DNA from 2 places in the Gordonia hongkongensis genome. Region 1 is predicted to be linked to the other one. Evidence: riboswitches for the same ligand, from Rfam matches in the RefSeq annotation. Region 1 holds a riboswitch; the other holds the start of a gene.
The links. Region 1 has a riboswitch for cyclic di-AMP ahead of MVF96_RS15090 (C40 family peptidase). Riboswitches for the same ligand answer to the same signal wherever they lie in the genome.
Positions count from the first base shown of each region.

Region 2: another riboswitch for cyclic di-AMP. It lies ahead of MVF96_RS06140 (transglycosylase family protein); the one in region 1 lies ahead of MVF96_RS15090 (C40 family peptidase).

Region 1 is NZ_CP095552.1:3,343,881-3,350,897, forward strand. Features, by position in the region: gene MVF96_RS15085 (NlpC/P60 family protein) at 1-914, opposite strand, end outside; gene MVF96_RS15090 (C40 family peptidase) at 1,145-1,831, opposite strand; cyclic di-AMP (ydaO/yuaA leader) riboswitch at 1,848-2,080, opposite strand; gene MVF96_RS15095 (hypothetical protein) at 2,188-2,418, opposite strand; gene MVF96_RS15100 (DEDD exonuclease domain-containing protein) at 2,664-4,496, shown strand; gene MVF96_RS15105 (Lrp/AsnC family transcriptional regulator) at 4,523-4,801, shown strand; gene trpD (anthranilate phosphoribosyltransferase) at 4,848-5,918, opposite strand; gene MVF96_RS15115 (hypothetical protein) at 5,940-6,458, opposite strand; gene ctaE (aa3-type cytochrome oxidase subunit III) at 6,578-7,017, shown strand, end outside.
Region 2 is NZ_CP095552.1:1,350,384-1,357,400, forward strand. Features, by position in the region: gene MVF96_RS06115 (RCC1 domain-containing protein) at 1-1,781, opposite strand, end outside; gene MVF96_RS06120 (hypothetical protein) at 1,883-2,155, shown strand; gene moaC (cyclic pyranopterin monophosphate synthase MoaC) at 2,161-2,712, shown strand; gene MVF96_RS06130 (MogA/MoaB family molybdenum cofactor biosynthesis protein) at 2,705-3,196, shown strand; gene MVF96_RS06135 (molybdenum cofactor biosynthesis protein MoaE) at 3,193-3,639, shown strand; gene MVF96_RS06140 (transglycosylase family protein) at 3,805-4,425, opposite strand; cyclic di-AMP (ydaO/yuaA leader) riboswitch at 4,432-4,616, opposite strand; gene MVF96_RS06145 (tumor necrosis factor receptor family protein) at 4,874-5,122, opposite strand; gene moaA (GTP 3',8-cyclase MoaA) at 5,134-6,222, opposite strand; gene MVF96_RS06155 (flavin reductase family protein) at 6,236-6,781, opposite strand; gene MVF96_RS06160 (hypothetical protein) at 6,787-6,996, opposite strand.

The sequences.
Region 1 (7,017 bases):
TCGGGATAGTAGATGACCAGGTCACCGGGCTTGAGATCGTTCTTCTCGACCGGCTGACCGCCGGCCATCTGCGCCTGACTCGATCGCGGGATGGTCTTGCCGGCCTGCCGGAACGCCCACACCATGAGTCCCGAGCAGTCGAACGAATTCGGTCCGGTGGCGCCCCACACGTAGGGGTCACCGATCCGGGTGAGCGCGGCGTGGGTGGCGATCAGTCCGGCGGCGGTGCCCTTGGGCACCAGTCGCGGATCGAAGTCGAAGGTCGGACCGCGCAGAGCCGCCAACTGCTTGCCGGTCATCGACTTGTAGATCGACCGGATCTGGATCGCCTGGAGCTGCAGGTCGGCTTGCTTCGTCTGAAGGTCACCACGGACCCGTTCGGCGCGGGAGACCGCCTCGGAGGCGGCCACCGCCGTGCGCTCGGCATCCTTCTTCGCGATGGCGGTCCTGGCCCGTACCTTCTTGATCGCGGTCAGGTCCACCGACGCCTGACGCGAGATCATGTCGAGACCCGACATCTGGTCCAGGAGCGCCTGCGGGGAGTCGCTGACCATCACGGCGTACAGCCCGCTGACCCGCGCGCCCTGATAGCTGGCGCGGACGATCGCGTCGACTCGGTTCTGGTGCACGGCGAGCTGGGCGCGGCTGGTGTCCAGCGTCTGCTGCGCCTCGGCCGCGGCTTTCTTGGCCGCCGCCACGATGCCGCGCTGCTTGTCGTACTCGATCTTGGCGTTGTGCATCGCCTCGGTGGTCTTCTCCGCGTCGATGCCCAGTTGCTTGTAGCGGTCGAGCAGCTGATCGGCCGAGCGCGCGGGCACCGCACGGGCGTCCCCGACGCCGCCGGCGACGGTCGGTGCCAGAACGGCGAACGCCGACAGGACACAGAGCGCCACCATCAGCGGACCCGAACGCATCCTCGGCCGCGTCGCGCGACCACGCCCCTCCCCGATCAGCACGGTCTACTCACTCCCTCGTGTGTGCTCGTCGATCCCTGAGCATCCCGGGCCCCTGCACCCGTACCCCGCGTCCCGCCGACCACCCTAGGCGGCCGACCGGCCCCCGGGACTGGTTCGGGCGGATCGCAATCCACGCGATCCGCCCGTCCAGAGACCTTCGTGCTCAGTCTGTTCGTGTTCAGTTGTCGTCAGTACCGACGGATGCCCGTCAGGGTCCACTCCTTGACGGCGTCGCGCTTGACCGGCGTGCCGTAGTTGGACGAGTGGACGAACTGACCGTTGCCGACGTAGATGCCGGCGTGGCCGCCACCGTTGAAGATCATGACGTCGCCGGGCTTGGCCTCGGAGTACGACACCGCGCGTCCGCCGCCGAGCTGGCCGTAGCTGTCGCGCGGGATGTTCTTGCCGGCCTGCTTGTAGGACCAGTAGACGAGGCCCGAGCAGTCGAATGCGTTGGGGCCGGCGGAGCCGTAGGAGTACGGCGCACCGATCTTGCTCTCGGCGGCCTTCACCGCCTTCTGACCGGCGGTCAGCTGCGGCTGGCCCAGGGGCGCGCCGCCACCCTGCGGGCGGAACTGCTGCGGGATCTGCTCCGGCGCGATACCCGGCACGGTGAACTGCCCCAGGTTGGGGATCTCGACCGTGGCGGCGGGCGACTTCTTCACCGGCGTGGCCTCAGGCGCGGGCTTGGCCTCCGGGGCCTTCGCGCCGGGCAGGGCCGGGATCTCGAAAGTGCCCAGCGGGGTGTGGACCGGGGCGGCGAGAGCAGGGCCGGCGGCTGCGGCGAGCGAACCGAGTGTGATCGATCCAGCGATCACCGCCTTCTTGGCGACCGTGCTGCCACGATTGGGCTGTTCCAAACGATGTTTGGCCACGAAGCGAGTTCTCCTTCAGATCTTCCTCTACCGCCGACCGAGTTAGCTGTCGGGTTCGGGCCGGAAGAGTGGCCCTACACGTTTTTCGCGCATGAGGTATCCACTGGACACTCATGCGTGGCAACGCGATTCACCCCGATTCGGATCGGCTTCGACCGAGTCGCATCAGTGGTGATGCGCTCCGACGAGCCCGTCCGAAGGTTGTGGTTCCCCGGTTCGCCCGCGAGGGCGATTGAGCGGTGACTACTGCGGACCACTTCTGTTGAAGCGGGACGCTCCGCAAAGGTCTCAGAAAGGTTACGAAATCGGATGCGCTCTGTCCACCAGGCGACAGACAGCCAAACCTCGGCCGCTTCTCAGCCTGCCCTGAGGACGGTCACAGAGGCGCGTCGATCCGGCACCTGAACTGCGGTTTTGGCGGATCTTGCAGATCGTGCAGCGGCGCTGGTCACCATTGCAGCAGCCTGCAGAACGTCGATGGCGAGGTCCAGTTCGGCATCCGCGTCCGAGGTGGCCGCCGTTACCGAAACTCCACCTTCGTGCGGCATATCGTCCCAGCTCGGACCACCAAACAGCACTGTCATCATGCACCCGTCGCAAGCGACGGGACGAGCCGGGCAGCGCGCACAATCGACGTACATAATGTGATCTCCATCTCATCTGGCGAGGGCGGGCCGCGTCGGCCCCGTTACGGGTCGGTGTGACCGTGAGAAGACCGCATTTCTCACGTCCAGGTGGAGACTAGGGGCGCCCACCGACAAGTCCGTCGAACAGCGATCGACACAGCAGTCACACGGGTCACACGACACGATGTCGGAGCGTCGCGGTCGCGATGTCGGTGGATCGAACTAGTGTTCGCCGGGTGACGCAGACCAGCGTGGACGGCTCGCCCGCGGGGCAGCTCACCTTCGCCGACCTGGAGGCCGCCGACCAGGGGGCCACGGGTGAGACGTCGAACGAGTTCAGCGACCGGTCGCTCTTCGAGACGACCCTCGTCGTCGTCGACCTCGAGACCACCGGGTCAGACCCGGTCCGCGACCGGATCACCGAGATCGGCGCGGTCAAGATCCGCGGCGGCGAGGTGGTCGGCGAGTTCGCCACGCTGGTCGACCCCGGCCGGCCGATCCCCCCGCAGATCGTGACCCTCACCGGCATCACCACCGCGATGCTGACCGACGCCCCCCGGATCGAGTCGGTGCTGCCGTCGTTCTTCGAGTTCGCCCGCGGCTCGATCCTGGTGGCCCACAACGCTCGTTTCGACATGGGTTTCCTCCGGCAGAACGCGATCCGGCTCCACCTGCCGTGGACGTTCAGCCTCAGCCTGTGCACGGTGACCATGGCCCGGCGCATCCTCAGCCGTGACGAGGCGCCGACGGTCAAGCTCAGCGCGCTCGCCGACCTGTTCGACGTCTCCGTGCGGCCCACCCACCGGGCGCTCGACGATGCGCGCGCCACGGTGGAGGTCTTCCACCGGCTCCTCGAGCGCGTCGGCAATCAGGGCATCGCGACAGTCGGCGACCTGACGTCGTATCTCCCGAAGACCGACCCGCGCCTGCGCGCCAAACGCGCACTCGCCGACCATGTCCCGGCCCGTCCCGGGGTGTACCTGTTCCGCGGCCCGTCGAACGAGGTCCTCTACGTGGGCACCGCGGTGGACCTCCGCCGCCGGGTCCGGTCGTACTTCAGTGGCAACGACCCGCGCCGCCGCATCGCGGAGATGGTGCTCCTCGCCCAACGGGTCGACGTCGTGGAGTGTTCCCACGCCCTGGAGGCCGCCGTCCGCGAACTCCGGCTCCTCGGCGCGCACGCACCGGCGTACAACCGACGATCGACCCAGCCGCACAAGGGTTGGTGGGTGACCCTGACCGAGGAACGCTTCCCCCGGCTCAAGGTCAGCCGAACACCCACCGACGAGTCGATCGGCCCGGTGGGCAACCGCAACAACGCGGCGACCGTCGCCGACGTGATCTCGGCGGCCGCCGGTCTGCGCACGTGCACGACACGGCTCGGCGCGACGGGCTACCACTGGTGTCCCGAGGCCGATGGGAGGCGGCGGCCGGGGTCCTGCCGGGCGGCCACGGCGCAGCCGCAGACGGTGCCGGACTACTCTCCCCGGGTCACCGCGGCCCGCCGGCTCATGCGAGGTGAGGCCGACGAACTCCTCGACGGCCTCACCGCGCGCCTCACCGACCTTGCCCAGGCCCACATGTTCGAGACCGCGGCGCGGCATCGGGACCGTCTCGCGCTCACGATCGACGCCCTCGCCCGCTGCCAGCGACTGGCCGCGCTGTGCGCGATCGCCGAGATCGTGGTCGCCCGGCCCGACGGTGAACGCGGCTGGCAGTTCGCGGTCATCCGGTACGGACGGCTCGCCGCCGCCGGGCGCGCTCGACGCGGAGTCTCGCCCATGCCCGTCGTCGACGCGCTCGTCGCGGCCGCGGAGACCGTGTTACCGGGCCCCGGTCCGCTGCGGGGCGCGCCGGCCGAGGAGGTCGGCCTCGTGTACCGCTGGATGACCGAACCGGGCGCGCGCATCGTGTCGACGAGTGAGCCGGTCGCCCTGCCCGCCGGCTCCGCCGAACGCCGGCTCGGGTGGTCGCAGTCGGCGCACGACGCACGTGCGGCCAGACCCGTCGCCGACTCTCGCACACGGCAGGCGAGCTGAGGGCCACGCACCACTAGGCTGGCGACATGATCACCGCCATCGTCCTCATCCAGGCCGACATCCACCGGATCCCGGAGACCGCCCAGGCCGTCGCCGACATCCCCGGGGTCGAAGAGGTGTACTCCTGTGCGGGCGACGTCGATCTGATCGCGAAGATCCGGGTCCGTGACCACGAACAGATCGCGACGGTCGTCACCGGCCAGATCAACCGGCTACCCGGGGTTCTCAAGAGCGCGACACACATCGCGTTCCGCAGCTACTCCAGCTCCGACGTCGAGGGCGGTTTCTCCATCGGCGAGAACTGACCCGCCGAACACTGCGCCCCACAAGGATTTCGGGGCAGCGTGACCGTCAGGCGGGCGCGGCGAGCCGGCCGCTGAGCTCGGCCCACCGCTGCAGCAGGTCGGCGGCGGCACCGTTGTCGATCGCATCGGCCGCCCGCTCCTTCGCGGCGCCGAGGGCATCGGTCAGTTCCGCCGAGCTCATCGGCGCCTCCTGCTCGAACGCGACGATGGCGCCGGCCGAGTTCAGCAGCACCGCGTCCCGGACCGGGCCCGTGGTCCCGGCCAGCAACTCGCGGGCGATCGCGGCGTTGACCGTCGCATCTCCCCCCTGCAGCGCGGAGAGTTCCACGCGCGCGATCCCCAGATCCGTCGGGTCGACGGTGAGTTCGTTCACCTGCCCGGCGACGACCTGCCAGACCGTCGACGTGGTGGTGGTCGTCAGTTCGTCGAGACCGTCGTCGCCGCGGACCACCAGCGCGGAGCCGCCGCGCTCGGCGAAAGCCCGCGCCAGAACCGGCGCCAGGTCCGCGAAGGCGCAGCCGATCAGCCCCCGGCTGGGTGTCGCCGGATTGGTCAGCGGCCCCAGCACGTTGAAGACCGTCGGGATGCCGATCTCCTTGCGCGGCGGACCGGTGAAGCGGAACGCCGGATGGAACACCGGCGCGAAGCAGAAGCCGATCCCTAGTTCCGACACGCACTGCGCGACCGCGGCGGCGTCGAGGGAGATGTCGACGCCGAGCGCCTCCAGCACATCGGCACCGCCGCTCTTCGACGACGCCGCACGGTTGCCGTGCTTGACCACCGCGACGCCCGACGCAGCGATCACGATCGACGTCATCGTGGAGATGTTCACCGTGTGCGACCGGTCGCCGCCGGTCCCCACGACGTCGACGGCCGGGCGAGTGACGTCCACGAGCGTCGCGTGGTCGAGCATCGCGCGGGACAACCCGAGGAGCTCCGCCGGTGCGGCACCTTTCATCTTCACGCCGACGCCGAACGCGGCGATCTGGGCTCCGGTCGCACTGTCGGTCATGATCTCGTTCATCGCCCACGCCGCCTCGTCGGCGTCGAGGTCGAGGCGATCGGTGACCTTGCCGAGGATCTGCGGCCAGCTGAAGTCAGACTGTGCGGTGCTCACGGGGAGTCAGCATATTCGTGTTCAGAGCGGCGGACGCTGGAGGACGGCCCACTCGCGTGCGAATCCGCCGTGCCGCGAACCGAGGCTCGCCATCCGGGACCGTTCCTGCGACAGATGCATCGCGTCGAGCAACTGGACCCGCGCCAGGACCAGGACCACGAGCCGATCGTCGCGCGGCGCCGGCCTCGGCCCCCAGCGTTCGTCGTCGACGGACTCGTAACCGTCGAGCGCGGCCACCGCGGCCGCGTCGGCCCGCCGGTCGGAGGGCACCTCGACGACATGCCGGAGGATCACCTCGTCCGCGGCTCGCCACGACGACGCGTCGAGCGCCACCGAACTCGCGATGGCATCGTCGTCGGAACGGGCCACCACCTCCACCCGCTCATGCAGCGTCAGCGGACCGGCGCCGGCACGCGGGCGCAGCCGTGAGCGGAGCCGCGCCAGGCGACCCTGCTCGACGACTCGGCCGTTGAGATCACGGGGCCGGGCGGCGCCGAACTGGACATGAACACACGGTAGCGAGCCGGGCGTCCGCCACACCCTTCCCGGACACGCCGAGGGTCACCCGATTCGGGCCCGGACCTGCGACGAGAGAAATAGTCGGGGGCAATTTCCGACCCGGGTGGCCACGGCTTACTACGAACCGTCATACTTCACTTGTGACAAGCGCTGTAGGTACCTCAGGAACAGCCATCACCTCGCGCGTGCACTCGCTGAACCGGCCCAACATGGTCAGCGTCGGCACGATCGTGTGGCTGTCCAGTGAGCTCATGTTCTTCGCTGGCCTCTTCGCGATGTATTTCGTCGCCCGTGCCAACTCCGCCGTCGGCTGGCCGCCGCCACCGACCGAGCTGAATCTCGCCCTCGCCATCCCGGTGACGACGATTCTCATCCTGTCGTCGGTGACGTGCCAGATGGGTGTCTTCGCCGCCGAGCGCGGTGACGTCTTCGGCCTCCGCCGCTGGTACGTCATCACCCTCATCATGGGAACGATCTTCGTGATCGGGCAGGCGTACGAGTACACCGTGCTGGTCGGCCACGGCACGACCCTCGCGTCGGATGCGTACGGCTCGGTCTTCTACATGACGACCGGGTTCCA
Region 2 (7,017 bases), 2.0 Mb from region 1:
TAGGTGGTGCCGTCGCCGAGTTGGCCGAACGCGTTGTCGCCCCAGCAATATGCACTCGCCCCGGCGATCGCGCAGGCGGTCGCGGCGCCCGCGGAGACCGACGTCGCGCCGTCCAGGTCGGCGACCCGGGTCGGGCGGGCCCGGTTGGTGGTCGTGCCGTCGCCGACCTGTCCGTTGTCGTTGAGCCCCCAGCAGTAGGCGTCACCGGTCGCGACGGCACACGTGAAGTTCACGCCGACGCTGATGGCGGTCACGTCGTCGAGCCCGGCAACCCGGACCGGCCGGTACTGATTCGCGGTCGAACCGTCGCCGAGCTGGTCGAAGTCGTTGGTGCCCCAGCAGTACGCCGAGCCCGCCGAGATCGCGCACGTGGCCCAGTTGGCGGTCGAGATGGCGGTGACATCGGCGAGACCGGCGACCCGGGTCGGCGTCAGCCGCGCGTCGGTCGTGCCGTCGCCGATCTGCCCGTAGTCGTTGTTCCCCCAGCAGTACGCGAGTCCCTCGGCGATCGCACAGCTGTTGGGTCCACCGGTGCTGATCGCGGTGACGCCGCTGAGATCGGCGACCGGCGTGGGCGTCTGGCGCGCCTCGGTCGTGCCGTCGCCGAGTTGACCGGCCGCGTTGTCGCCCCAGCAATAGGCGGTCCCGTCCCGGATCGAACACGTGGCACCGAGCCCGGCGCTGAGCTGGGCGCCGGCATCGGCCGCCGCGATCGGCGACGACGGGGCGCCGGAAGTGTCCCCGCCATCGCCGCCGAGGGTGAGGACCCCGATCGCGACGACGACGGCCAGCACCGCGACCACGGCGACCGCGGCGAGGGCGAGCGGCCACCGTCGCCGGCGGGTGTGCGTCGGGGGCGCGGGGGATGGGGCGACCCACGGTTGGGTCGGCTTCGCCGGTGGAGGCGGGGTGATGACCTGGGTCGCAGCCACGGGCGCGGGTGGCCGGTTGTCGGAGTGGGTTCGCCCCAGCGCGGCGCCCAGATCCGCGGCGAACGCACCGCAGGTGGGGTAGCGGTCGAGGGGGCCGCGCGCGAGCGCACGGTCGAAGACGGGATCGAGGGCGGCGAGCTCGGGGCGGTGGGTGCTGATCGGCGCCGGGCGTGTCGTGAGCTTGGCGACGATGTGACGGGTCTGCGTGTCGGCATCGAACGGGGTTGCGCCGGAGAGCAATTCGTAGGCGGTGCAGGCCAGCGCGTACTGATCCGATGCGGGGCCCGCGGGTTTGCCGTCGAGGATCTCCGGCGCGGCGTAGACGAGGGTGCCCACGAACGACGACGGCGCCGTCAGAGTGGTCGCGGTGGTGAGCTTCGCGATCCCGAAGTCGAGCACGACGACGCGGTCGAGGGCGTCGTCCATCGCGCGGCGCGTGACCATGATGTTGCCCGGTTTGATGTCGCGGTGGATCACGCCGTGCTCGTGTGCGTAGTCGAGGGCGTCGGCGACGCGGGAGACGACGGCCACCACCTCGTCGGGGCGGAGCGAGGCGCGTCGGAGGTCACGGCCGTCGAGGTAGGCCATCGTGAACCAGGGGTCGCCGTCGGCGACGCCGTAGTGGTAGATCGTGACGATCGAAGGATGGTCGAGGGCTGCCGCGGTCTGTGCTTCGCGACTGAACCGGCGGGCGAACTCCTCGTCGACGGTCTCGGCGATCGAGATCACCTTGAGGGCCTCGCGCCGACGTAGCTGCGGATTCTCGACCAGGTAGACGGTGCCCATTCCGCCGCTCCCCAGCCGCGTGATCACCCGGTAGCCGGCGACCTGGACCGGTTGGGCGACCATGGGCGCCTCCTGGGGGCGTGACCTGTGTTGCGACGACCATAGCCCCGGCACGGGACTTCCGCCCCGGACACGGCTCTTGTTCATTCGAACGGCATGGCACAATGCACGACGTGGCAAACAAATCTGGCGCTGAAACACCCTCCTCCGGCGAAGCGGGGGCCGGCACCGGCAAGGTCGTCGAATCTGCCAAGGGCAAGAAGCACTACGTCGACAACGGCTGGCCGCAGGACGAGAACGGCGACGCCGCCGAGCACGCGGTCTCCGAACTCGCGACCCACATCTCGGGTGCGTTGTCGCCGTTCGGCGACACGGAGTTCCCGCTTCCGGTCGACGACCTGCCGTTCGTGCAGTCGAAGACCATCGTCAACCGCTGACGTCGATGCCGCCCACCGGGACTGACGAAGGTGGGTCGGACGCCCGGGACACCGGGCCGGCCGGCGGCTCCCGGCTGAGTCATCTGGACGAGTCCGGAACGGCCCGCATGGTCGACGTCGGCGCCAAGCCGACGACGAAGCGTCGCGCCGTCGCCGCTGGCACGTTCCACACCACCGCCGAGGTGATCGGTCTCCTGAGCGAGTCGCGGCTGCCCAAAGGAGATGTGCTGGCCACGGCGCGCATCGCCGGGATCATGGCGGCCAAACGCACCGACGAGCTGATCCCGCTGTGCCATCAGTTGGCGTTGTCGTCGGTGGAGGTCGACTTCGCGATCGGCGCCGACACCATCGAGGTCACCGCGACCGTGGCCACCTCCGGCCAGACGGGTGTGGAGATGGAGGCGTTGACCGCGGTCGCAGTCGCCGGGCTGACACTCCACGACATGGTCAAGGCCGTCGACCGACGGGCGCAGATGGACGGCATCCGCCTGCTCGCCAAGACCGGCGGCAAATCCGGCGACTGGTACCGCGAACCGTCTGACCCGGCTCATGACTGACCGGAATTCTTCCCGTGTCGCGCGCGTCGTCGTCGCGTCGAACCGCGCCAGCAGCGGTGTCTACGAAGACCGGTCCGGACCGATCATCGAGGCCTGGCTGGTCGAGCAGGGCTTCACCGTCGACGAGTGCGACGTCGTCGCCGACGGCCCGCCGGTCGGCGAGGCCCTCCGCGCCGCGATCTGCGCCGAGGTCGACCTCGTCATCACCACGGGCGGAACGGGTTTGACGCCCACGGACCGGACTCCGGAACAGACCCGCCCGCTCCTCGACGTCGAGATCCCGGGTCTGGCCGACGTCATCCGCTCGGCTGGGCTGCCGACGGTGCCCACCGCGGTCCTCTCACGCGGACTCGCCGGAATCGCCGGGACGACCCTCGTCGTGAACCTGCCCGGTTCGACCGGCGGGGTCCGCGACGGGCTCGGCGTCCTCGCCGGGGTCGTCCACCACGCGCTCGATCAGATCCGCGGAGGCGACCACCGATGACCCGAGAGGCCGGCTCGCACGTGGTGCACACCGCGGTCGTCGACGAGCCGATCACGCTGGCCGACCACGAGGCGATGGTCATCGACGCCGCCGACGGCAAAGCCGGTGCGGTGGTCGGGTTCGTGGGCGCGGTCCGCGACCACGACGGCGGCCGCACCGTGACCGCGCTGCATTACTCGGGGCATCCCACGGCGACGAAGGTCCTGGCCGAGGTCGTCGCGGAGGTCTCCGCGGTCGACGGGGTGCGCGCGGTCGCGGTGTCCCACCGGGTCGGCGACCTCGTCATCGGCGACATCGCGTTCGTGGTCGCGGTGGCGGCCGACCATCGTCGGGCGGCGTTCGATACCTGCTCGCGCCTCGTCGACGAGGTCAAGGCCCGCCTGCCGGTCTGGAAACACCAGTTCTTCGACGACGGCACCGACGAATGGGTCAACTCGGCCTGACCCCGCCCCACTGGTTGAGCTGACCCCGCTGGTTGAGCTGACCCCGCTGGTTGAGCTGACCCCCCGCTGGTTGAGCTTGTCGAAACCAATGGAAAAGGGCCCCGCACGGATGGTTCATCGTGCGGGGCCCTTCGTCTGGGTCCCAGATCAGGCGTCGAGCGGCGATCAGGGGTTGGGCAGCAGGTGCTTGTTGTCGTTGAACAGCTTGATCTGATCCTGGTTCAGCGTGACGCCGCTGTCCTTGGCCGCCTGCCAGAGGTTCTTGATCTCGGGGCTGACGCCGGCCTCGGTGAGGGCGTCGGTGACCTGGTTGGCGACGTCCTCGGTGGTCTTCGCCAGATCGACGCTGCCGTTGCCGCCGGGGAGCACCGGGGCGATCTCACGCGGGGTGTCGGTCGGCGCGCTGCGCGGGGTCGAGCCCGACAGGCCGGTGCCACAGGTGGGCCAGGCGCCCTTGCCCTGCGAACCGAGCACACGCTCGGCGACGACGATCTGCTCCTCGCGCGAGGCCTGATCCGCGGTCGGGGCGAACTCGCCGCCGCCGTGGCCGGTCCAGGTGCTCGGGGAGAACTGCAGGCCGCCGTGGTAGCCGTTGCCGGTCGCGATGGCCCAGTTGCCACCGGATTCGCACTGCGCGACCTGGTTCCACTCGGCGTCGGTGGCCGCATTGGCGGTACCGGTGCCCAGGAGGGCTGCTCCGCCGCCGAGGACCGCGCCGGTGAGGGCGACCTTGGTGATGGTCTTGGCGGCCGTGCTGGTCGTCTGCTTGCGATGACGTCCGGACATGTCTGTGTTTCCTCTCTCCACGCGCCTACGAGGTCAGCTGTCGGGTTCGAGCGAGAGGTGCTCGGTCCCGGGTCGTCGTGGTGGTCGCCGCGACTTCCGGGACTTAACCCCGAGGACACCTGGTGTGGTGCCCGGTCTCAGGGGATGAGGTTGGGTCCCCCGTCCTCGTTCCTAGATTGCTTGTCGTTCCCACCGGCGGAACGAGGCTCGGCGCGGCCGGTGGGACGTTATGTCTTGGTTGCTGTGTCGTGACCTCCGAGGAGGACGCTTCGAACAGTACGTCGTTCGTTGGACTGAATCACCTGCTTGGACGCAAGCGATTTTCGGCCTGGATCCGGGTCTTCCGACCCACTTCGGCCGTCATCCCAGTTCAACGGGTTAGTAGCCGTCCCGTGCCCATCCTGTTACCGCACCGTGATGTGACTAAGGTCACAGGCCGGGTGTGGCGTCAGCCACCGGCAAACGGGGGGAGGACGTCGAGTGTCGTGCACGTGCCGAGCGCACGCGTCCGATCGGAGAACGCGATCTCGTCGCGCAGATACGAGCAGCGTTCGAGAACCGTGGCGAGGGAGGGGTTTCCGGCGGCGAGGATGCCCTCGAGGGCGCCGAGCGGGGTCGACGGGTCGACGTCGATCACCTTCTCCTCGGCACCGGCCGCGGCGCGCGCGGCCGCGAAGAAGCGAACTGTGAGCTGCATCGGACGCGAGCCTAGCCGCCGATCGCCGACATCGGCCGATCCGGTTGGGTGAAGCCCGCCGCGTTCACTTCGTGGCCCGCCGCTTTCGCCCACATGTTCGCGCGCCACAGGCGCGCGAGGGCGGCGTCGATCTCGTCGTCGGGGAGGGTGCGCAACGCGTGCCGCACGTCGGTTTCCGACGTCGCGAACAGGCAGTTGCGCAGTGATCCGTCCGCGGTGAGCCGGGTGCGGTCGCAGTCCCCGCAGAACGGCCGGGTGACCGACGCGATCACCCCGACGCGTGCCGGGCCGTGCGCGCCGCGGTGGCCGTCGACGAGCCACGTGGCGGCGGGCGCGCTCCCACGTGGCGCAGGGTCGGGCAGCAGGGTGAACCGCTTCCGCAGGGTCGCGAGGATCTCCTGTGCGGTCACCATCTGTGCTCGCTGCCACGCATGGTCGGCGTCGAGTGGCATCTGTTCGATGATGCGCAGCTCGTAACCGTGCTCGAGACAGTAGGCGAGCAGGTCGGGGACTCCGGGCAGGTCGCTGCGGTCGGGTACCACGGCGTTGACCTTGACCGGGTCGAGCCCGGCGCGGCGGGCCGCCGCCAGGCCGTCGAGCACATCGGACAGACGGTCCCGGCGCGTGATCTCGGCGAAGCGGGCCGGGTCGATGGTGTCCAGCGAGATGTTGATACGGCCGAGGCCGGCGTCGACCAGACCGCCGACCCGCCGGGTCAGTCCGAGTCCGTTCGTCGTCATCGCGATCTCGGGCGACTGCGGGAGGCCCGCGACGGCGGCGATGACGTCCTCGAGGTCGCGGCGCAGCAGTGGTTCGCCGCCGGTGAACCGGATGCGCTCGATTCCCAGGTCGCGCACGGCGACGGTGAGTACCCGGATCAGTTCGTCGGTGGAGAGCACCTGGTCGGTGGGCATCCAGTCGAGGCCCTCGGCCGGCATGCAGTACGAGCACCGCAGATTGCAGCGGTCGGTGACCGAGACCCGGAGATCCTTCGCGACCCGACCGAAGGTGTCGAGCAACGGCCCGTCGGTGGGCGCGTCGGAGGTCGCTGCTTCCCGCGGGGAGCGGGGCAGCGGCAGTCCGAGGCCGACCGTGCTCATGGTGCTGGGCGACTCACTTCCGGGTCGGGTCCGTGCGCGCCTCCAGGGCGCGGAAGGTGCTGGCGTGGAAGACCAGGGGCTCGATGTCGGGATCGGCGCGCAAGGTCTCGATCTCCAGCAACACGACGGTGTGGTCGCCGGCCTGGATCTCGTTGTGGATCGTGCACGACAGGTGGGCGGCCGCGTCGGGCACGAAGACCGCCCCGCGATCGGTGCTCAGCGGCGTGATGCCGTCGAACCGGTGCTCCGACGACCCGGCGAGCTGCTTGCAGAGTTCGATCTGGTCGCCGGCGAACACGCTGACCCCGATGGCCGGTGCGGTACGGATCCGCGGCCAGGTCGTCGAGGTGTTCTGGACGCAGACCGAGACGAGCGGCGGGTCGAGCGACACGGTGGTGAACGAGCTCGCGGCCATTCCGATCAATGTGGTCGAATCCCCGTCACGCTGTTCGCAACACACCGCCACGACGCCCGACGGGAAACAGCTGTACGCGTCGCGCAGCGCCCGCCCGTCGGAGACGGGGGAGAGATCGGGGGTGGTGTCGATGGTTGTGGTCACGGTCCTCACCTGGCTCGGCGTCCGGCACGGAGTGCGTACACCAGGCCCAGGACGAAGCCCAGCGGTGCGCACATGGTCAGCAGATAGACGGCGGTCGGCGCGGTGTCGCCGCCGGTCACCAACGGTGTCAGGAACAACGCCACGATCGCCAGAATTCCGATCATGAACACGACCCCGGCAGCCTGCAGCAACCGCGGGGAGGATGTCTTCTGCATACCCGCCACGGTAGTGCAACG